Regions from separate parts of the Pseudarthrobacter sp. CC12 genome, predicted to be linked through region 1. Evidence: predicted binding sites of a transcription regulator. Region 1 holds the regulator's gene; the other holds the start of a gene.
The links. The regulator HrcA, encoded in region 1, represses chaperone genes, less so after heat shock. The targets are predictions, from matches to a motif close to TTNGCACTCGNNNNNNNCGAGTGCNAA.
Positions count from the first base shown of each region.

Region 2: the regulator HrcA is predicted to act here: its motif matches at 3,247-3,273, upstream of groL (chaperonin GroEL).

Region 1 covers NZ_JARDJH010000002.1:218,489-227,951, reverse strand. Annotated here, with positions in the region: gene lepA (translation elongation factor 4) at 1-835, shown strand, start outside; gene hemW (radical SAM family heme chaperone HemW) at 861-2,090, shown strand; gene PV772_RS02655 (DUF4870 domain-containing protein) at 2,127-2,537, opposite strand; gene PV772_RS02650 (DUF3097 domain-containing protein) at 2,659-3,510, opposite strand; gene hrcA (heat-inducible transcriptional repressor HrcA) at 3,681-4,694, shown strand; gene dnaJ (molecular chaperone DnaJ) at 4,781-5,908, shown strand; gene PV772_RS02635 (16S rRNA (uracil(1498)-N(3))-methyltransferase) at 5,911-6,684, shown strand; gene PV772_RS02630 (GerMN domain-containing protein) at 6,677-7,594, opposite strand; gene PV772_RS02625 (PhoH family protein) at 8,006-9,094, shown strand; gene ybeY (rRNA maturation RNase YbeY) at 9,091-9,463, shown strand, end outside.
Region 2 covers NZ_JARDJH010000026.1:55,603-67,645, forward strand. Annotated here, with positions in the region: gene PV772_RS16540 (extracellular solute-binding protein) at 1-1,282, shown strand, start outside; gene groL (chaperonin GroEL) at 1,434-3,068, opposite strand; gene PV772_RS16550 (ABC transporter substrate-binding protein) at 3,359-4,597, opposite strand; gene PV772_RS16555 (cold-shock protein) at 4,627-4,833, opposite strand; gene PV772_RS16560 (LytR C-terminal domain-containing protein) at 4,898-5,536, opposite strand; gene PV772_RS16565 (DUF3263 domain-containing protein) at 5,589-5,918, opposite strand; gene PV772_RS16570 (uracil-DNA glycosylase) at 6,053-6,823, shown strand; gene PV772_RS16575 (siderophore-interacting protein) at 6,837-7,676, shown strand; gene PV772_RS16580 (threonine/serine exporter family protein) at 7,683-9,170, opposite strand; gene PV772_RS16585 (peptidoglycan bridge formation glycyltransferase FemA/FemB family protein) at 9,205-10,521, opposite strand; gene PV772_RS16590 (peptidoglycan bridge formation glycyltransferase FemA/FemB family protein) at 10,644-11,777, opposite strand; gene PV772_RS16595 (TspO/MBR family protein) at 11,898-12,043, shown strand, end outside.

The DNA.
Region 1 (9,463 bases):
GCCGGAGACCTCGGCCGCGCTGGGCTTTGGGTTCCGCGTGGGCTTCCTGGGCCTGCTGCACCTTGAGATCACCCGCGAACGGCTGGAGCGTGAGTACAACCTCGACCTGATCTCCACCGCACCGAACGTGGAATACGAGGTGACTTTGGAGGACAAGAAGGTGGTCCGCGTGACCAACCCCAGTGAGTACCCCACGGGCAAAATCGCTGAGGTCCGCGAACCCATGGTGTCGGCCACCATCCTGGCCCCCAACGAATTCGTCGGCGCCATCATGGAACTGTGCCAGTCCCGCCGCGGCGTCATGGGCGGCATGGACTACCTCTCCGAGGACCGGGTGGAAATCCGGTACCGCCTGCCGCTGGCGGAAATCGTGTTCGACTTCTTCGACATCCTGAAGTCCAAGACCCGTGGCTACGGTTCCCTTGACTGGAAGGCCGACGGCGAACAGGTTGCCGACCTTGTGAAGGTCGACATCATGCTCCAAGGCGAACAAGTGGACGCCTTCAGCGCCATCACCCACCGGGACAAGGCCTATGCCTACGGCGTGATGATGACCGGGAAGCTCCGCGAACTCATCCCGCGGCAGCAGTTCGAGGTGCCCATCCAGGCGGCAATCGGCTCCAGGATCATCGCCCGCGAAAGCATCCGGGCCATCCGCAAGGACGTGCTGGCCAAATGCTACGGCGGTGACATCTCCCGGAAGCGCAAGCTGCTGGAGAAGCAAAAAGAAGGCAAGAAGCGCATGAAGATGGTGGGCACGGTGGAGGTGCCGCAGGAAGCGTTCATCGCCGCCCTGACCACCGACGAATCGAAGGACAAGGCCAAGAAGAAGTGACCACCGCGCAGCAGGGGACCCGCTGATGCCCAGCACGCTTCCCCTCGGCGACCCGGCGCCGTCGGACGGTCTGCTGCCTGCCCAGGCAGCAGACGGTGCGGCGGCCCGGGCCTTTGGCCTGTATGTCCACATCCCGTTCTGCGCGGTGCGCTGTGGGTACTGCGACTTCAACACCTACACCGCCACGGAACTGGGTGGCGGCGCGTCACAGGACGCCTACGCCCAAACGGCAGTATCGGAAGTGTCATTGGCCGCCAGGGTGATGACCCGTTCCGGGCTGCCGGAGCGCAAGCTCAGCACTGTCTTTTTCGGGGGCGGCACGCCCACCCTGCTTCCGGCCGATGACCTCGCCCTGATCCTTCGCGCCGCCATTGACCGGTGGGGCATCGAGGACGGCGCCGAGGTCACCACGGAAGCCAACCCGGATTCGGTCACGCCGGAGTCCCTTGCCGTCCTCAAGGAGGCGGGCTTCACCAGGGTCTCCTTTGGGATGCAGTCCGCCGTCCCGCACGTGCTCAAGGTCCTGGACCGCACCCACACCCCCAGCAGGGTTCCGCAGGTGGTGCAGTGGGCGCGGGAGGCAGGGCTGGATGTCAGCCTGGACCTGATTTACGGGACGCCGGGGGAGTCGCTGGCCGACTGGCGACACTCCCTGGAAACTGCCTTGACCTACCAGCCGGACCACATCAGCGCCTACGCCCTGATTGTCGAGGACGGGACCAAGCTGGCGGCGCAGATGCGCCGCGGCGAGGTGCCGGGAATTGACGACGACGACCACGCCGACAAGTACGAACTCGCTGACCAGCTCATCACCGACGCCGGGCTCGGCTGGTATGAGGTCAGCAACTGGGCGCGGAGCCCGGAGCACGCGTGCCGCCACAACCTGGCCTACTGGCGTGGCGACGACTGGTGGGGCATCGGCCCCGGCGCGCATTCGCACGTGGGCGGGGTGCGCTGGTGGAACGTGAAGCACCCGTCCGCTTATGCCAACCGACTGTCCCAGGGGCATTCGCCCGCGGCGGGCCGGGAAACCCTTGACGCCGGAACCAGGAACATGGAGCGGGTGATGCTGGAGGCGCGCCTGCAGTCAGGGCTTGAGGTTTCGGCCCTCAGCGCCGGGGGCAGGCACCAGGTTGCCGGGCTCATCGCTGACGGCCTGGTGGAGCCGGCCGCCGCTTTCAAGGGCCGCCTTGTCCTTACGCTGAAGGGCAGGCTCCTGGCGGACGCTGTGGTCCGCCGCGTCCTTCCGGACTGACGGCCGCCGGCGCGTCCAGGGGGAGGGCCTGCGCCGCTACTTGAGCCAGCGCAGGTTGTACTGGTAGCGGTGCGGCTGGCCCTTGTTGACGTGGATTCCTGCGGCCACCGAGAAGCAGGTCAGCGCCACCCAGATCAGGGTCGCGATCACGGCGAAGATGTTGCCAACATAGGGGATGAACACCAGGATGTTGGCCAGCACGGCGGCGATGGTGGGCGGCAGGCTGAAGTTCAGCGCCTCTTTGGATTCCTGCGCGGTGAACGGCCCGCGGTCGCGGAAGATCAGGTAGATCAGCAGCGAGGGGACACAGCCAAGGATCCCGCCGAAATGTGCCAGCGTGGCCCATTGGCGGTCTTCGCTGGCCGTGAGCGGCAGGGCATTGGCGGGGACGCCATGGTACTCGGAGCGGCCCTGGCCATCCCTGTGATCACGTGCGTTTTCTGCCACAGTCTGTTCCTTCGGAGATGCAAGTGGTGCTGACGTCAAATACGGGCGCGTAGTGCAATGCCCCTGAAAAAGGCGGCATTGCACTACCAAGAATACTGGCTTCCGGCGCGGTGTCCGCCCCTCAGGGCACGGTGAGGAAGTCGATGACTTCCTCAACCCGCCCCAGCAGCGATGCTTCCAGGTCGGCGTAGGTGCGTACGGCGCCCAGCAGCTTCTGCCATCCGAGGCCGATGTCTTCCTTGGTCGTATGCGGCCAGCCGAAGGCTTTGAGGATCCCGGTCTTCCAATCCTGTCCGCGGGGCACGGCCGGCCACTTGTCGATGCCCAGGACCGCCGGCCGGATGGCCTGCCAGACGTCAACATAGGGGTGTCCCACGATCAGGACATTCCCGGCCGCGCCGGGGGATGCCATGACCGCGTCGGCAATGCGGGACTCCTTGGAATCCGGAACGAGGTGGTCCACAAGGACGCCGAGCCGCCGGCCGGGACCGGGGTTGAAGCCGGCAACCGCCGCCGCCAGATCATCGATGCCGTGCAGGGGTTCGACGACGATGCCTTCCACCCGAAGGTCGTCGCCCCAGACCTTTTCCACGAGTTCGGCGTCGTGCTTGCCCTCCACCCAGATGCGGCTTGCCTTGGCCACCTGGGCCCGCTGGCCGGCGACCCGGACAGAACCGGAGGCCGTCCTGCCGGCAACCGGAGCGCCGGCAGCCGGCCGCGGCGCCGGGGGTATGAGCCTGATGGGGCGGCCCTCCAGGAGGAAACCGAAGCCCAGCTTGAAGGACCGGGACTTCCCGCGGCGGTCCTCCAGGGCAACCACGTGCATCCCTCCGGACTTTTCCACCCGCGTCACGGCGCCTACCCAGCCTGACTGCACATCCTCCAGCACCATGCCCCGCTCCACCGGCACCTCGGGCAATTCCGACTTGGCCGGGGCGGAAATGCCGCGGGGCCCCCAGTTTTGGTAATCCATGGATTCGATCCGCCTAGCGCTAGGTCCTCCGCACCGGAATTTCGCCCGGAGCGGTACCAATGCTAACAACGGGCCAAGGCATAATAGACTGTTAGCACTTAGGCATGTCGAGTGCTAACAAGGTGGCATCTGGCGGGGCATGGGCCCTGCACCATGGATGGAGGTGGAGAGTGAGCGAGCCACGCAAACTGGAAGTGCTGCGGGCCATCGTGGAGGACTACGTCCACTCCCGCGAGCCGGTTGGGTCGAAAGCCCTGGTTGAGCGGCACCACCTTGGGGTTTCCAGCGCAACCATCCGGAATGACATGGCGGCCCTTGAGGACGAGGGATTAATCACGGCCCCCCACACCAGTGCAGGGCGGATTCCCACGGACAAGGGCTACCGGCTTTTCGTTGACCAGATCTCGGCAGTCAAGCCGCTGTCGGCGGCCGAACGCCGGGCTATCCAGTCCCTCCTTGAAGGCGCAGACGATCTCGACGACGTCCTGGACCGCACCGTCCGGCTGCTGTCGCAGCTGACCAACCAGGTGGCTGTGGTCCAGTACCCGCACCTCAGCAAGGCGTTGGTGCGCCACATCGAATTCGTGCTGCTTGCCCCCCGCAAGGTGCTGGTGGTCCTCATTGCCAACAGCGGCAAGGTGGAGCAGCGGGTCATCGACGTCGGCCAGGACCTGGGCGACGACGCAGTGGCAGCACTCCGCACGCGTTTCCTCGCCGCACTGTCCGGGACGCCGCTGAGCCGGCTTGCCACGGCGCTTCCCTCCGTCGTGGCCGGCACGGCACAGGCACAGCGGCAGGCTGCGCACGCCCTGGCACTTGGCCTCGAGGGGCTGGCGCAAAACACCAGGGAGGACCGGATGGTCATGGCCGGGACAGCCAACCTGGCCCGGTCAAACGTTGACTTCCCCCTCAGCATCGGTCCCGTGCTCGAGGCCCTCGAGGAGCAGGTGGTGATGCTGCGGTTGCTGAGCGAGATGGCCCAGGACCACCGCGGCGTTGCCGTCAGCATCGGAAGGGAAAACCCCTACGACGGCCTGGCCGAAGCGTCGGTGGTGGCCACCGGCTACGGCCCCGACAGCGTCGCCAAGGTAGGAATCCTCGGGCCCACCAGGATGGACTACCCCACCACCATGGCCGCCGTCCGGGCAGTGGCCCGGTACCTTTCCAGGATTTTGGGGCCCTGACCCGCGCGGCCGGAGCATGTTCCGGCCGGGAACAACGGGCCGGGCCGCCCGACTGAACGCAGTACAACAAGGAAGAGATACGAACTTTGAGCAGCCACTATGACGTCCTTGGAGTCTCACCCGAAGCTACGGGCGAAGAGATCAAAAAGGCCTACCGCAAACTGGCCCGCACCCTCCACCCGGACGTAAACCCCGGTGAGGATGCCTCGGAACGCTTCAAGGCAGTAACTCACGCCTACGAGGTCCTCTCCGACCCCCAGAAGCGGCGGATCTACGACACCACGGGCAACGAGAACGGCACGGACAACGGCTTCGGCGGAGCCGGCTACGCGGGCCAGGGCTTCGCATTCCAGGACATCTTCGACACCTTCTTCGGCGCCGGGGGCAGCTCCGGCCCGGCTTCCCGTGTCCGCCGCGGCCAGGACGCCCTCATCAGCGTCCGGATCGACCTTCGCGACGCCGTGTTCGGCGTGAACAAGAAGCTCGAAGTGGACACCGCCGTGGTCTGCCCCACCTGTGAGGGATCCTGCTGCCGGCCCGGCACCCACCCCGAGCGCTGCGACATCTGCGGCGGCAGCGGCCAGGTCCAGCGGGCCGTCCGCTCCATCCTGGGCCAGGTCATGACTGCGGCCCCCTGCGGCACCTGCGAAGGCTTCGGCACCGTCATCAAGGACCCCTGCAACGAATGCAGCGGCCAGGGCCGGATCCGCAGCCGGCGTTCGCTGACCATCAAGGTCCCCGCCGGCGTAGCCACCGGAACCAGGATCCAGCTCTCCGGGCAGGGTGAGGCCGGCCCGGCGGGCGGCCCCGCCGGCGACCTGTACGTGGAAATCCGCGTCAACAATGACGCCACCTATGTGCGGGAAGGCGACGACCTGCACGCCACCCTGCACATCCCCATGACTGCCGCTGCCCTGGGCACCGACGTCAACCTGGAAACCTTCGACGGCACCCAGGACATCGACGTCAAGCCGGGAACACAGTCCGGCGAGGTCATCACCCTGCGCGGCCTTGGTGTCACCCACCTGCGCGGCTACGGCCGCGGGGACCTGAAGGTCCACCTCCAGGTGGACACCCCGGCGAAGCTCGACCCGGCGCAGGAAGACCTCCTCCGGCAGCTCGCCAAGCTTCGCGGGGAACAGATCACAGAGGGAAAGCTCGCTGCCAGCGGCGGCATGTTCGCCAAGCTCCGGGACCGGTTCGGTAACCTGTAGCGGTGAGCAATCCCGTCTTCTTCACACCCGCCGGGTCGCTGGCCGGAATGGCCCCCGGCGGCCACTTTGTCCTGGACGGTTCCGAGGCACGCCACGCAGTCACGGTTAAACGGCTGTCGCCGGGGGAGTCGGTGGACATCGTCGACGGGGCCGGCACCCGCATGACCGGAAAGGTCGTCTCCGCTGCACCCTCCGGCCTTGAAGTGGAGTGCGGTGCCGTGGCCACGGATGAAATGCCGGACGTACGGCTGGTGCTGGTCCAGGCGCTGGCCAAGGGAGATCGTGACGAGCTGGCGATCGAGACGGCCACCGAACTGGGGATCGACGCCGTCATACCGTGGCAGTCGGAACGGTCGATCGTCCGGTGGAAGGGCGACAGGGCCGCCCGCGCCCACGCCAAGTGGGAATCCGCCGTGGCGGCAGCCGCCAAACAGGCCCGGCGGGCCTGGATTCCCGAAGTCCGGGCAGCGGTTGAAACAGCAGGGCTGTCCGCTGCAGTGGAGGCCGCTGACCTGGCAGTCATCCTGCACGAAGACGCAGTGCGCCCGCTGCGTGCTGTCCTTGAAGAGTGGCAGGGGAATGCCCGGACGGGAATCCTGGAAGTCCTTCTGATTGTCGGTCCGGAGGGTGGAATCAGCCCGCGGGAAGTAACGAAACTCTGCGACAAAGGTGCCGTGACTGCCCTGTTGGGGCACCACGTCCTGCGGTCCTCCACAGCCGGTCCCGCCGCCGTCGTGCTTGCAAGCGACATCCTTGGCCGGTGGACCGCTACCTGACTTTGAAGGACCTCGTGTCCTCATTGCGGTCCGGCTCCCCGCCGGAACCTGCCTGGGCCACCCGGAGCTCATAGTCGCCCGGCGGAAGGTTGAGCGCCAGCGTGAAATCTCCGGCCTGCCCCTGCCCGGCGGCCGCCGTGGTTTCTCCGGTCAGGAAGGGCGATTTGCTGCCACCGTCCCCGGACTGCAGGATTTGCCAGTGCAGCTTTGCCCCCGGCGACGTGCTGCGGCCGGTGATTTTCACGCTGCCGCTGGGCACCTCGGTGTTTTCCTGGGGATCGATGATCCAGACCGGTGCCACCAGGCCGGCGGCCCGGGTCATCAGCGCGCCCAGCTGGACTTTTCCGAACGCCACGTAGTCCGTGTGGCCGTCCACCAGGATCCGGACCCGGACCTGCTGCCCGGTGTCGATCAGGCCCGAGCTGGCAGCGGCGGCGGTGGCCGTATAGATCAGCTGCTGGATGGCACGGGCTGCCATATCAGCGTCGAGGTTGCTGTTGAAGGCATCTGCGGAGACGTCAACGGTGATGATGTCCTTGCCTGAAATGGACGTGGCAAGTTTGTCCGGGTTCTGCCACGGCGTGAAGAAGTCAGGGTCAAGCGGTTTCTCTGACATCATGGCGCGCAGGGCGCGGGTCACCGGGTTTTCCTGTTCCGGGACGTCCCGGAACTCGCGGTAGAGGAAGACGTTCCCGCCCGTGCGGCCGATCCAGTACACGGGCGCCTTGTTGGAGGACTGGGTGGTTTCCAGGGGGGCGCTGGTGGAGGGAGCGTCCGGCATGGTGCCGCCTGTGGCGGGGACCGAGGCGACGGTCCCCGTGGGGGCTGGTCCGCCTTCGGCAGTGCAGGCAGTGAGGACCGGAACGAGCACCAGGATTCCTGCCAGGACGGCCGGGCGCAGGCGGCCCATGGGTCGTCCTGCCCTTTCGGGCACAGAGGTTTCCGGCACTGTCCTGCCCTTGTCCTTTCATGGCGTGGCGGGCCGATCCCCCTGGCGGCCTGGCGTTCCAGCAGATGCTGGATTTCCAGCATTACACAGGGGAGGGCCGCCCCAACCGCGCATTCGCCTCCCCGGCCCCAACTGCAACGGGAACGATATGAGGCCGATATGAAGTTGATACCAAACGCTGCTTTTCGCTGCCCGCAAACGGCTCTTCAGGGTGGCGGAGGTGCAGGTCACTGGCCCGGCAGGTATCCGGCCGGGGCGTGTGCTGGCGTAAGATAAAGGGACCGCCGGCAGGTGCCCCGTTCATCGGGTATCGGCTGCAGCGAACAACTGATGTCGATCTTTGAGGGGACCACGGGCCTGCGGGCCAGCACCATGACTGAATCAGCAAATGGTAAGCGCCGGCTCAACACGGGCGATGGCAGTCCGGGGGAATTCCCGCACTCCCTTCCCGGCATCCGGACCGAAGTAGTCCTCTTCGAGAACTCCGACCAGATGGTTCAGTCGCTCGGCAGTCATGACGAGGCACTGCGGTTCATCGAGGAGCAGTTCCCGGACGTCAACTTCCATGCCCGCGGCAACGAACTGTCCATCAGCGGACCGGTCAGCGACGTTCCCCGCATCATGCGGCTCCTCCAGGAGGTCCGTGGCCTTGTGGCCCGGGGCACCGTCATCACCCCAGCGGTGCTGCAACAGCTGGTGGCCCTCCTCCGCACGCAGTCGCTGCAGAATCCCGTGGACGTGCTCACGCACGACATCCTCTCCAGCCGCGGCAGGACCATCCGGCCCAAGACGCTCAACCAGAAGACCTACGTTGACGCCATCGACGCCAACACGGTGATCTTCGGTATCGGCCCGGCCGGTACCGGCAAGACCTACCTGGCCATGGCGAAAGCCGTGCAGGCACTGCAGCAGAAGGAAGTCAGCCGGATTATCCTGACGCGCCCTGCGGTAGAGGCGGGGGAGCGTCTCGGGTTCCTGCCGGGCACGCTCAGCGACAAGATCGATCCCTACCTGCGGCCGCTTTACGACGCCCTGCACGACATGATGGACCCCGAATCCATTCCCCGGCTCATGGCCGCCGGCACCATCGAAGTGGCACCCCTCGCCTACATGCGCGGACGCACCCTCAACGACGCCTTCATCATCCTCGACGAAGCCCAGAACACCACGCCGGAACAGATGAAGATGTTCCTCACCCGGCTCGGGTTCGGGTCCAAGATGGTGGTCACCGGAGACGTGACCCAAGTGGACCTTCCCTTTGGGACGCGATCCGGGCTGCGGATCGTCGAAGAAATCCTGCAGGGGATCGAGGGCGTGAACTTCTCCGTCCTGGACGCCGCCGACGTCGTCAGGCACAGGCTGGTCGGCGACATCGTAAACGCGTACAGCATCTGGGACGAAGCCCAGCGGAGCCGCGTCAAGCATTCAGCAAGCCGCGAAAAACGGGGGGAACACGCGTGAGTATCGAGGTCAACAACGAGTCCGGCATCCAGGTGGATGAGTCCGCGCTTGTGGAACTGTCACGGTACATCTTCGAACACCTTTACATCCATCCGCAGGCCGAACTGTCCATCCTCCTCGTGGATGAGCCGGCCATGGAGAAGCTGCACATTGAACTGATGGACGAACCGGGCGCCACGGATGTGCTCTCGGTGCCCATGGACGAATTGACCCCCGGGACACCCGGCCGGCCCACGCCCCAGGGCATGCTGGGCGACATCGCCATCTGCCCGCAGGTCGCCAAGGTCCAGGCCAGGAACGCCGGGCATTCGCTGCAGGACGAAATGCTGCTGCTTACCACGCACGGCATCCTTCACCTGCTGGGCTACG
Region 2 (12,043 bases), on a different contig from region 1:
CTTCCAGCTGGGCGCGGCCGCGCTGGCCCTTTCCCTCCTGGCCACCGGCTGCGGGGCCCCCGGCGGTTCAGGCGACAACGGCCAGGTGACCTTGCGGTTCGCCTGGTGGGGCAATGAATACCTGAATGCGCAGACAAACAAAGTCATCGCGGCCTTTGAGGCCTCGCACCCGAACATCAAAATCAAAGCAGAGCCGGGAGAATGGTCCAGCTATTGGGACAAGCTGGCCACGAAGACCGCTGCCAACGATGCACCCGACGTCATCCAGATGGACCAGAAATACATCGCCGAATACGGCGGTCGCGGGGCGCTGATGGACCTGTCCAGGCAAAACGGCATTGATACCTCAAAACTCGACAAGGAAGCGCTTGCGTCGGGTAAGTACGGGGGCGCCCAGTACGGGCTGAGCACAGGCCAGAACGCCTATGTCATCATGGCCAACACGAAAGTGTTCCAGGCAGCCGGAGTGCCCGTGCCGGACGACAAGACCTGGACGTGGAAAGACTTCGTGGACACGGCGACGAAGATCAGCGCAGCAGGTAATGGGAAGATCTACGGGGCCGCTTATGGCAGCAACGAGGCCGACCTGATCATCTGGCTGCGCCAGCACGGCGAGAATCTCTACTCAGGGGACGGCAAGCTCGATTTTGAAGCCGCCACTGCAGCATCTTTCTGGGAACGGATCAAGGAACAGCGCGACTCCAAGGCCAGTCCGGCAGCGACCGTGGCAACCGAGGATGCAGGGGCAGGACTGGAGGAAAGCCTGTTCGGAACAAATCGGGTTGCCATGGCCTGGTGGTGGACCAACCAGCTTGGTTCCCTTGAAGCCACCACCGGCAGCAGCATCAAAATGCTGCGGGCGCCCAGCGTCGACGGTGCCTCGACCGACAGTGGCATGTACTACAAGCCCACTATGTTTTGGTCGGCATCCTCGCGTTCGAAGCATCCCCAGCAGGCCGCGGAGTTCATCAACTACCTCACCAACAGTCCGGAGGCGGGCGCCATCCTGATGACCGACAGGGGCGTCCCCACCAATCCGGACATCGTTTCGGGCATCACCCCGCAGCTCAAGCCGGCTGACACCACCGTGGTTGGCTTCCTGAAGGACATAGCCCCGGACATCAAGGACGCACCCCCTGTCCCGCCCGTGGGTGCAGGCAGCGTCCAGAACGTCATCAGGAGGTACACGGATGAAGTGCTGTACGACCGGATGACACCACAGGCCGCGGCGGAAGCATTCAAGAAGGAAGTACAGGGAATGCTGGATTCGGCCCGGAAGTAACCCGCCTCCCGCAGCTCCTCGTCCGGGCGGCTCAGCCAGCGCCGGCCGCGTCAGCGTGGCCGGGACCCAAAACCTTCGACATAAAAATGCGGCCCCCTCCGAAGAGGGGGCCGCACTTTGCAGTTTGGCGGGCAGGTCCCGGCCGGGAGGCTTAGAAGCCGCCCATGCCGCCCATGCCGCCCATGTCGTCGCCACCGGCGGGTGCTGCGGCCTTCTCCGGCTTGTCAGCAACCACTGCTTCGGTGGTGAGGAACAGGCCGGCAATGGAGGCCGCGTTCTGCAGGGCAGAGCGGGTCACCTTGACGGGGTCATTGACGCCTGCAGCCAGCAGGTCGACGTACTCGCCGGTTGCTGCGTTCAGGCCGTGGCCGGCGGGCAGGCCGCGGACCTTGTCGACCACAACGCCCGGCTCGAGGCCGGCGTTGAAGGCGATCTGCTTCAGCGGCGCGTCGATGGCAACGCGGACGATGTTGGCGCCGGTTGCTTCGTCGCCGGAGAGCTGCAGGTTGGCGAATGCCTTGGCGCCGGCCTGGATCAGGGCCACGCCGCCACCGGCGACGATGCCTTCCTCAACGGCAGCCTTGGCGTTGCGCACTGCGTCTTCGATGCGGTGCTTGCGCTCCTTGAGCTCAACCTCGGTTGCGGCTCCGGCCTTGATGACTGCCACGCCGCCGGCCAGCTTGGCCAGGCGCTCCTGCAGCTTCTCGCGGTCGTAGTCGGAGTCGGAGTTCTCGATCTCGGCGCGGATCTGGGAAACGCGGCCGGCGATCTGGTCGGCGTCGCCGGCACCTTCGACGATGGTGGTCTCGTCCTTGGTGACAACTACCTTGCGGGCCTGGCCCAGGAGCTCCAGGCCGGCAGTCTCCAGCTTGAGGCCAACTTCCTCGGAGATGACCTGGCCGCCGGTGAGGACGGCGATGTCGGCGAGCTGGGCCTTGCGGCGGTCGCCGAAGCCCGGAGCCTTGACGGCGACGGACTTGAAGGTGCCGCGGATCTTGTTCACGATCAGGGTGGCCAGGGCCTCGCCCTCGATGTCCTCGGCAATGATCAGCAGCGGCTTGTTGGACTGCATGACCTTCTCCAGGACAGCAACCAGTTCCTTGACGTTGGAGATCTTGGAGTTGACGATCAGGATGTACGGATCCTCGAGGACCGTTTCCTGGCGCTCAGCGTCGGTGACGAAGTAGGCGGAGATGTAGCCCTTGTCGAAGCGCATGCCTTCGGTGAGTTCCAGCTCCAGGCCGAAGGTGTTGGATTCCTCGACCGTGATGACGCCTTCCTTGCCCACCTTGTCCAGGGCTTCGGCGATGAGGGCACCGATCTCGTCGTCACCGGCGGAGATGGAGGCGGTGGCCGCGATCTCTTCCTTGGTTTCGATTTCCTTGGCGGAGTTCAGCAGTTCGGCGGTGACGGCGTCAACGGCCTTCTCGATGCCGCGCTTGAGGGACAGCGGGTCGGCGCCGGCAGCAACGTTGCGCAGGCCTTCCTTGACCAGGGCCTGGGCCAGGACGGTTGCCGTGGTGGTGCCGTCACCGGCAACGTCGTCGGTCTTCTTGGCAACTTCCTTGACCAGCTCGGCGCCGATCTTCTCGTAAGGATCGTCCAGCTCGATCTCCTTGGCGATGGAGACACCATCGTTGGTGATCGTGGGGGCGCCCCACTTCTTTTCGAGGACGACGTTGCGTCCACGCGGGCCGAGGGTGACCTTAACGGCGTCGGCGAGGGTGTTCAGGCCACGCTCAAGGCCGCGGCGTGCCTCTTCATCAAATGCAATGATCTTGGCCATAACGGCAATAGTCCTTTCGGGACAGTCGTTAAGAATGAACCTTCGCTGCAGTGCCCGCGACGGACGATCCTTTGCCGGGGGCCTCTGTATGCCTCCGGGCGGGGATCTCACTGAAGTGAGGTGTTTCTTTCGCTCGTCGACCGGTGCCGTGCGCTGCCAGCCGGAACCAGGCGTTGCTTTAGCAGTCGGTACGTCAGAGTGCTAAGTCAATAATTAGCACTCCCCAGGTGAGAGTGCAAGCGAAAAGACGCGTAACGCCCCGCAGGCAGGGTCCGCTTCGCCCAGGGCGATCAGCCGGAGTGGCCCGCCGTCTCCCGGCCGGACAGAGAGGGGCTGTTGTCGGCCCCGAAGGTGTACACGGAGAAAGCGGCCGAGGTAATGTCCCCATTGGCATCGAAGGCAACCGGGCCCGATTCGCCGTCGTAATTGATGTCCGGGCTGCCTGCGAGTCCACCGAGGCACTCCTTGTAGCTCAGGCAGGGGGCGACCGGCGCGCCGGCACCGGAGGAAGCTGTTCCCCCGGAGACCGGGACCAGGTTCGCGGCAATGGAGCGGCCGGCGTCATCCTGTGCATGGGCCGCGGCCAGGGCCGCCAGTGTGACGGCGTCGTAGGTTTCAGCGGCGAAGGAGACATCCTTGAGTGCCGGGTCAACGGCCAGCAGTTTCGCCTGGAACGCAGCGGCGGGCAACTGCCCGGGAACGACGGCGCGGGCACCTTCGAGTGTCCCGGGTGCGAGCCCGGACCCGTAGCGGGCAAACGCGCCGTCGCTGAGGATGATCCGGGAGCCGGCAACGCCTGCACTGTTCAGCTCCACCAGGGCGTCCCGTGCACCCTCGCGGGCAATCACGACGACGGCGTCCGGCTTGGCCTTGGACGCGGAGCGGGCGGCCTCGGCGGCAGCACCGGCTTTGAAACGGGCGCCCGGCAGGACCGTAAGTCCGGCCCCTTTGGCTGCCTCCGAGACGGCTCCGGAGAGGTCCTTGCCGTAGGAGCCTTCCTGGTACAGCACGCTGATCGTGGCGGCGCCGGCGTCCTTGGCAAGTTTGGCCAGCACGGGTCCTTGCGCAACGTCGGCTGCTGCGGTCCGGAAGTAGTAGCCTCCGCTCGCCAGCCCGGTAAGACCGGCAGCGGTATTGGCCGGCGAGATCAGGGGGATGTGTGCGCGGGACAGGATGTCCGCTGCTGCCGGGGCGTGGCTGGAGTCGGTGGGCCCGATCACCACGTCCGCTTTGGCGGCCGCTGCGTCGCTTGCCTGCTTCGCCGTGTCCTGGTCCGGGTGCACCGGAAGGAGCTCCACTGGCCGGCCTTTATGTCCGCCGGCGGCGTTGATGTCCTGGATGGCAAGCTTGGCGGCAGCCAGTTGCGGGGCGTTGAGGAAGGCGTTGTCACCGGAGTTGTCCAGGATGACGCCCACCCGGAGCACACCGTCGCCGGAAGCCTCGGCAGGTTCCACCCTGGCGTTGCCGCCGGTGCCGGCGCATGCACCCAGCGAAAGGACGGCTCCCAGGGACAGCGCGAGTACCGGCATGGCTCGGGCTCCGGGACGCAATGCGGGCATCACTGCGCGGGCCGGACGTTTTCCGCCTGCGGACCTTTTTCGCCCTCGCCGACATCGAGCTGGACCCGCTGGCCTTCGGCCAGGGCACGGTAGCCCTCCCCCTGGATGGCGGACCAGTGGACAAAAATGTCGTCACCGGAACCGTCAACGGTGATGAAGCCGTAGCCCTTTTCAGCGTTGAACCATTTGACGGTTCCCAGTGCCATGATCAACAACTCTTTCCATCGGGGGCCGGGTGGAGACCAGACCGGGTAACTGGACGGGGTGCGGCTACCGGTAACCCGGGCCAAGGACCACGACGAGTGGTACCTGGAACTCGGTACTGCTCACAACGGTGGGGATATTCAACAGCCCGGCGAGTTCCTGGGCACTGGCCAGTTGCTGGGGGCCGGCATAGAAAATCACGGAGGACTTTTGCGGGGCGCCGGACCAGTTGCCCACCGGGCCGAGCCGCCAGCCGTCGGCCTGGACCGTGCCGCCCACCCGGCTGGCCAGCCCGGCCGTGCCGGCGGCGTTGTAGACAGCCACTGCCTGCGTCCTGTCGACCACGGCCTGCTGGGTGGCCGACGACGTGGGCGCTGGCTCGCTGACCTGGGTTGGCCCGGCAGAGGGGGACGGCGTGGGGGTCCCCCTGGAGGCGGAGCCGGCAGCCTGCGTGGCCGTGGGCGTGGATCCGGTGCCGGCCAGCGGAGCTGACTCCACGCTTGCCGATGCCTGGCTCGCGTTGGCGTTGAAGCCGAGTTTGGGAAGGATCAGGAAGGACAGCAGCCCAATGGCAAGGGCTGCCATTCCCACCGCCAGGATGGGCCAAAGCCGTACCCGGGACGGGGCCGAAGCCGTCCGGTGGACACCTTGTCGCGACGCGGCCTCGGGGACCTTGTCGAATTCATCGCGGGCGTATCTGGTCATGGTGGAAGGACATCCTTGTTGATTGCGGCTGTTGTCCCGGCCTGGGGCGTCTCTAAGCGTCGGATCCCAGGCGCCGGGCAGTACGTGCACGGTGGCGCGACGTACGTAGTCTACGCAATCTCTTGACCAGCATGGGATCGTGGGCCACGGCGTCCTCGCGGTCGATCAGTGCGTTGAGAAGCTGGTAGTAGTGGGTTGCGGAGAGGTCAAAGAGCTCGCGGATGGCCTGTTCCTTGGCTCCCGCGTACTTCCACCACTGCCGTTCCAGCGCCAGCATCTGTTGTTCGCGCTCCGACAGGGAGGACTCGCGGAGGATGAAATCCGCCAGGAGGGACTTCTGCGGATCCTGCTCCGGCAGGTGTTCCCGGGCCGGTTCCGCCACGGCGCACTCCTTAGCTGGTTACGGTCAATGTCTTACCCCTATGCTAGCCGCCGAATAACAGCAGTGTCATTCGGCGGCCCGGGCCGCCGCCGCACGGTGCCTGGTCTCCACATGGTCCCTGCGACAATGGAACGATGGTTGAATCGGATGCGCTGTTTGAGCTCCAGCAGGACCCGGCGGACACGCTCAGCTTCGCCGGCCTGGCCGAGCTGCCGCTGGCAGAGCTCATGGCTCCGGACTGGGCCGCGGCACTGCAGGGCGTGGAAGCCCAGCTGCGGAAGGTGCTGGCCTTCCTGGCAGGCGAGGAGGCGGCCGGACACCAGCTGCTGCCGGCGCCGTCGAACGTCCTGCGCGCTTTCCGCCAGCCGCTCGCCGGCGTGAAGGTCCTCATCGTGGGCCAGGACCCCTACCCCACGCCTGGACACGCCGTCGGCCTGTCGTTTTCGGTCGACTCCCGCACCCGCCCCCTCCCCCGCAGCCTGGTAAACATCTACCGGGAGCTGGAATCCGATCTGGGCATTCCCCCGCGCGTCCATGGCGACCTTTCGGCGTGGACGCAGCAGGGCGTGCTGCTCCTGAACCGGGTCCTGACCGTCAGGGCCGGTGCGGCCGGCTCCCACCGCGGGAAGGGCTGGGAGGAAATTACGACGGCGGCGGTCACGGCGCTGGCCGCACGGAAGGCCCCGGACGGGTCGGGGTTGCCCTTGGTGGCCCTCTTGTGGGGCAAGGAGGCTGAGGGGGTCCGGCCGCTGCTTGCCGGCGCCCCGGCCGTCGCCAGCGCCCACCCCAGTCCCCTGTCCGCGTCCCGCGGGTTTTTTGGCTCGAGGCCGTTCAGCCGGGTGAACCAACTGCTCCGGGAACAAGGGGCATCTGGCGTAACCTGGGAACTCCCGCCGCTGCCCTAGCTAGGCTTGCCCTATGAGCCCTGTCCCCGCCGCCCCCAGCGCAACCAAGAAGAGCCGTCCGCAGGTCAACCTCACCGTACTGCGCAAGGAGCAGCTGTCCCCGCACATGGTCCGGATCGTGGCCGGCGGAGAGGGTTTCGGCGATTTCATCAACAACGGGTTCGTTGACCGGTACGTGAAGATCATTTTCCCGCAGCCGGACGTGCAGTACCCCTCCCCGTTGGACCTGGAGGTTGTCCGGGAAACCATGCCGCGCGACCAGTGGCCCTTCACCCGCACCTACACGGTGCGCTGGGTGGACCCGGAAACCCGGGAACTGGCCATCGACTTCGTGGTCCACGGCGACGAAGGGCTCGCCGGTCCTTGGGCGGCCAAGGCCCAGCCGGGCGAGACCCTGACGTTCACCGGCCCGGGCGGTGCGTACAATCCCAATCCCGGGGCCGACTGGTATCTCTTTGCCGGTGACGAAGCGGCCCTGCCCGCCATCGCCGCCAGCATCGAGGCCCTCCCGGCAGGGGCAACCGGCCTTGCCTTCCTGGAGGTCGGCTCCGAAGCCGACATCCAGCCCCTTTCGGCGCCTGCGGGTCTGCAGGTGACCTGGCTGCCCCGCAACGGCACCCCGGCCGGTTCCAGCGACCTGCTGGTCAAGGCCGTGGCGGACGCCGAATGGCCCAGCGGCATGGTGGACGTCTTTGCGCACGGCGAACGCGGCTACATGAAGGCGCTGCGGGAGGTCCTGTTCAAGCAGCGCGGCCTCGAACGCCGCCAGGTGTCCCTCTCCGGTTACTGGGCGCAGGGCCGGGTGGAGGACGTGTTCCAGGCTGAAAAGAAACTTCCGGTCGGGCAGATCTAGGTTTTGCTAGCGGCGGCGCGCCCGGCGCCGCTCGTTGCTGGCAAGGCTGCGGGTCAGGGGGCGGGCCAGCACGTCGCCCAGGACGATGCCCCCTGCCGTGCCCAGCACGATGGCACCGGCACTGAGCATCCCGCCGGCGCCCGCCAGGACTTCGGACTCCTCAACGGTGAGCACATACATTGACCGGAATATTGTGAGGCCAGGCAGCAGGATCAGTGCCGCGGGCACCGCCACTACCAGCTGCGGTGCCCCCATGCGCAGTGCCACCACCCGGGCGAGCAGGCCAATGACGACGGCGGCGATGGCAGGTGAGAACCGGTCGCCGATACCCAACACTCCGCAGCCGAGCAGCACCAGGTAACCGGCGACGCCAACGGCCGCCGTGGGCAGCAGCAGCTTCCAGGTGGTCTGTTCCGTGATGCCGATGGCCATCACCGCTGCAGCCACGAAGAGAATGAGGACCCAGAGGTCGTAGGCGGGCGGGAAGGTCTGGGTGACGTCGATGCGCTGCAGGCCGGTGAGCTCCCCCACGACGAAGGCAACGGCGATTCCTGCCACGATGGCGCCGAAGGTCAGGAGGGTGGACAGGAACCGGCCCGCCGCGGTTACGGGGAAGCCGTTGATGGCGTCCTGCACGGAGGACACCAGGCGGCCGGTGGGCAGGAGCAGCAGGATGCCGCCCACCACCACAATTGACGGTGACGTGGTGAGCCCCAGCTGCCACAACAGCAGCGCCAGGATGGTGACCACAAAGGAGCAGCTGGCGGTGATGAAGAAGTCCGGGACCCGCGAGCGTCCCAACTGCCGGGCCAGCAGGCTGATTCCGATATTTGCCGCGAACGCGATCGCCGATGACACCGGGCCGCCGCCCAGCACTCCCACGAACACCGCCGCGAAGATGCCGAACGCCACGGTAACCATCCACCGGGGGTACGGCTTGGGACTGGTGATGGCCTCGTTGAGCCTGCGGATCGCCTCGTCACGGCCCACGCCGCCGGCGACGATGTCGGTGACCAGCTGGTGCACCTTTGCCAGGCCCGCGTAGTTGTTGGTCCATGACCTCACCACGCGCAGCAGGGCGATGGGAGTCTGGTCCTTGGGCGCGTAGTTGATGCCTACGGACTGGTTGGTGATGTCAACCTCGATGTTCTTCAGCCCCAGGGCGGCCGTGACCGCGATGATGCTGGTTTCGACTTCGAGGGCTCCGGCGCCGTAACGGAACATGGTTTCCGCCAGGTGCAAGGCAAAGTCCAAGGTCTTGCGCGCTGAGGTGTCCACGCCGCCCACCTGGATGGTGGGGTTGGCGTACGGGCTGCCCGCCAGCCGGTCCACAATGCTTAACGGAGCCGTGGGAGGGTTCTCGCCCTGGACCAGGCGGCGCAGCATCCGTTTGGCCGCAGCATCCTGCCGGAGCTGCGCAGGGGTCAGCGGTTCAGTCTTGGGCAGGCCGTCAGTTGTCGGCCTGGACCCGGGCCGTTCGGGCCGGTTGGTCATGCCCGGTTCCTCCCTGTGCGCGGTTGATGGACTGTCAGGATGCGCGCTTCAGCGGCAGTTTGCCCAGCAGTGTGCGGGCGGCCGCCGCGGCGGACCTGGCGAGCTTGTTGGCATGGAAGATGGCCGGACGCACCGGCAGGACGAAGTCGCCCACCAGCTGGACCACCTCACCGCCGAAGCCCTTCTTGAACTCGTAGCCGCCGTGGCCTTCCTCGTCCTGCCCGGAGATACCGAACGTGCCATAGAAGTTGTAGCGCGGGTAGCCCTTCTCCAGGGCGTGCAGCATCATTCCCCAGTAGAGGGAGGTTGCGCCGTTGAAGTAGATGTAGTCCTGGACGGTGCCGCCGATGACGCACACCACCTCGTCGCCGTAGCAAACAAAATGGATGGCTGCCACGGTTGCCGTTCCGACCGAGTCGGGGAACCGCTCGATGTCCTTCAGGCTCCGCTCGTAGCTGTCCACCAGGTCCTGGACCACCTTGAGCCGGTTGGCCTTCTTCTTGCTGCCTGTCTCCTCAACCTCGCGGCGGAGTTCGGCTGCCGTGGCTGACTCCGCGGCCAGGCGTTCGGTAATGGACTTGCGGTAGGCCGGGATGTCGATCTTGGCCATCATCAGCTTGGTGAATTCCGCGGAGGTGGTGCGGAGCAGGTTCTCGTAGTAGGCGCGTTCGCGGTACACGAAGCCCTTTTCGTCGCCGGCGCGGCTCAGTGCGCCGTAGAAATCGTCGAGGGTTTCCAGGGTGGCCTGTTCGAGGAAGACGCCGTTCTTCTCCGCCTTGCGGATGGCTTTCCGCGTCCGGTAGCTGGTGCCCATGATCAGTTCTTCGGCGTCCTGGATCCCTACCAGGTTCTTGATGAACATCCAGTTGACGTTGACGAAGTTCATGTCCAGGCCCTGGTGTTGGAATCCCAGTCGCTCCAGGTCCGCCACCAGCGGCCGGTTGTCTTCGACGTCCGGCTGCTCCGCGCCGTCGGCGTCCCGGGCGATGTACCGGATGTTGGGAGAGATCCGCAGCTCAGCGGCTTTGCGGCCCGCCGCATGCTTGCGGAGGAGCCCGACGACGGCGCCCACCAGTTCGCGGTCCGTGTAGTCCATGAGGGGGCCCTTGGCGCATTCGCAGACGGTGTATCCCAGCCGGGTGGTGGTGAAGTTGAGCTTTCCGGCGGCGACAAGTTCGCCGTCGCACCGGACTCCGAAGAGTTCCACCTGCTGTCCACGGGCGCGCTGGAAGCGGGCAAAGTCGATGGACTGCAGGAAACTGTTCTGCGGGTGCTTCAGGGCGAAGGCCTCGAAGTCGGCGTCGCTGAGGTTGGCGTACTGAAGCCCGGTAGCGGCGGAAACTGTGTTCAAGGGGTGACCTTCTTCTCGACTCTTCGCGGCCGGGGGGCTCACGGGGCGGACGGTATTCGGGGCAGGCTGCACAGGGGTGCGGCCCGGCGGGTGCCTGGGTGTTGGCGCGTGGTGGGGGCTGGTCAGTAGAACTGCTGGCCGGTGCGTGCGGTTTCGATCCGGCGGAACACCTTTTCTCCTCCGTTGACCCACAGCCGGTGCCGGAGTGGGGACAGGACGTAGTCGTGGCAGCCCACAAAGTCGGTGACGGTCTTGGTGAAGCTGGTCTTGAACATCCCCATGCCGTAGAGGTTGTGGGCCTTGTCCTTGATGCGCGCAGCCGGCGGCGTTCCACAGAAGTCGTATTCCGTGCAGCCGAGTTCCTGCATCCGTTTAATGGCAGTCCACTGCACCAGGTGCGAATCCCCGTATTGCTTGCGGTTCTGGATGGAGCCGCCATCCTTGTAGGTAGCCTTGGCACCGTAGTTGATCACGAAGGCGCCGACGCTGGGTTTTCCGTCCTCGTAGGTGAAGAAGAAGTTGCCCTGGCCGCGGTTGCAGAACTCGTCCCAGAACCGGGCGTAGTAGTCGTAGCTGCGGAGCGGCATGGATCCCTTTGCGCTGACGGTATTGGCCATCAGGTCGTACAACGTCCGGTAGGTTTCCGGCCCATGCTCCTGCCGGACCACCTGGCAGCCCTCACGCTCTGCACGCCGGATGGCGTTCCGGGCGCGGGAGGACACGGCCTTGAACACTTCCTCTTCCGTGCCGGAGATGTCCAGCAGGGCGGTGGAGTCGTTGGACTGGATGTTGGGGGCCTTGGCCAGGTTGGCCGCTGCGAGTTCCCGCCGCGCGTCGTCGGAGTCGATGATGTCCGGTTCCACCTTGATGGTGAATACGTTCAGCCTCCTGCCGCGGACCAACCGGGCGCACGCTTCGAGGGCAGGTCCCAGGTCCGCTGCCCCTGTCAGGTCAGGGCCCTTAATGAGGTACCAGAGCCGGCCCAGGACGGGAAAGCTCTTTTCCAGGACCAGGTTGTAGCTGGAGTTCCCTCCACCTTCCAGCACCAGGAACCGGACTTTCCAGCCACTTCCGTTCTTGACCGATGCGTAGGCGGCCGATTGCAGCATGTTGCCGCCGTTCGGGTTGGCCGTGACGTGCTTGTCCCAGTTCTCAATTTCCTCGGCTGTGGCAAAACGTGCGGTGAATTCTCGCAAGGGGGCCGTGTCCAATCGGGTTTGTGCGCGGTTTCGGTACTTCTGGATGCGTGCGGACATGCAGCCTCAAGTCTAAAGCCTCGGGCGGCTCCGGCTTTTCTTCAGCATCCCTGGAGCGACACCACCCCGTTGTGGCGAGCCACCTTGACGGAGCTCAGCAGGGTCAACAAGGGTTGGGGTATGAAGCTGGATGGGGAACAAGGCATGGCTGCCGCGGGAGGCGGAAGCCGGGCGTACAGCGCAGCCGTGCAGACGGCTGGGCTTGCCGGTTTCCTGCTGGCCTCACTTCTCGTGGCGGCGCTGGGCGGACTCGCCTCGGCGGCAAA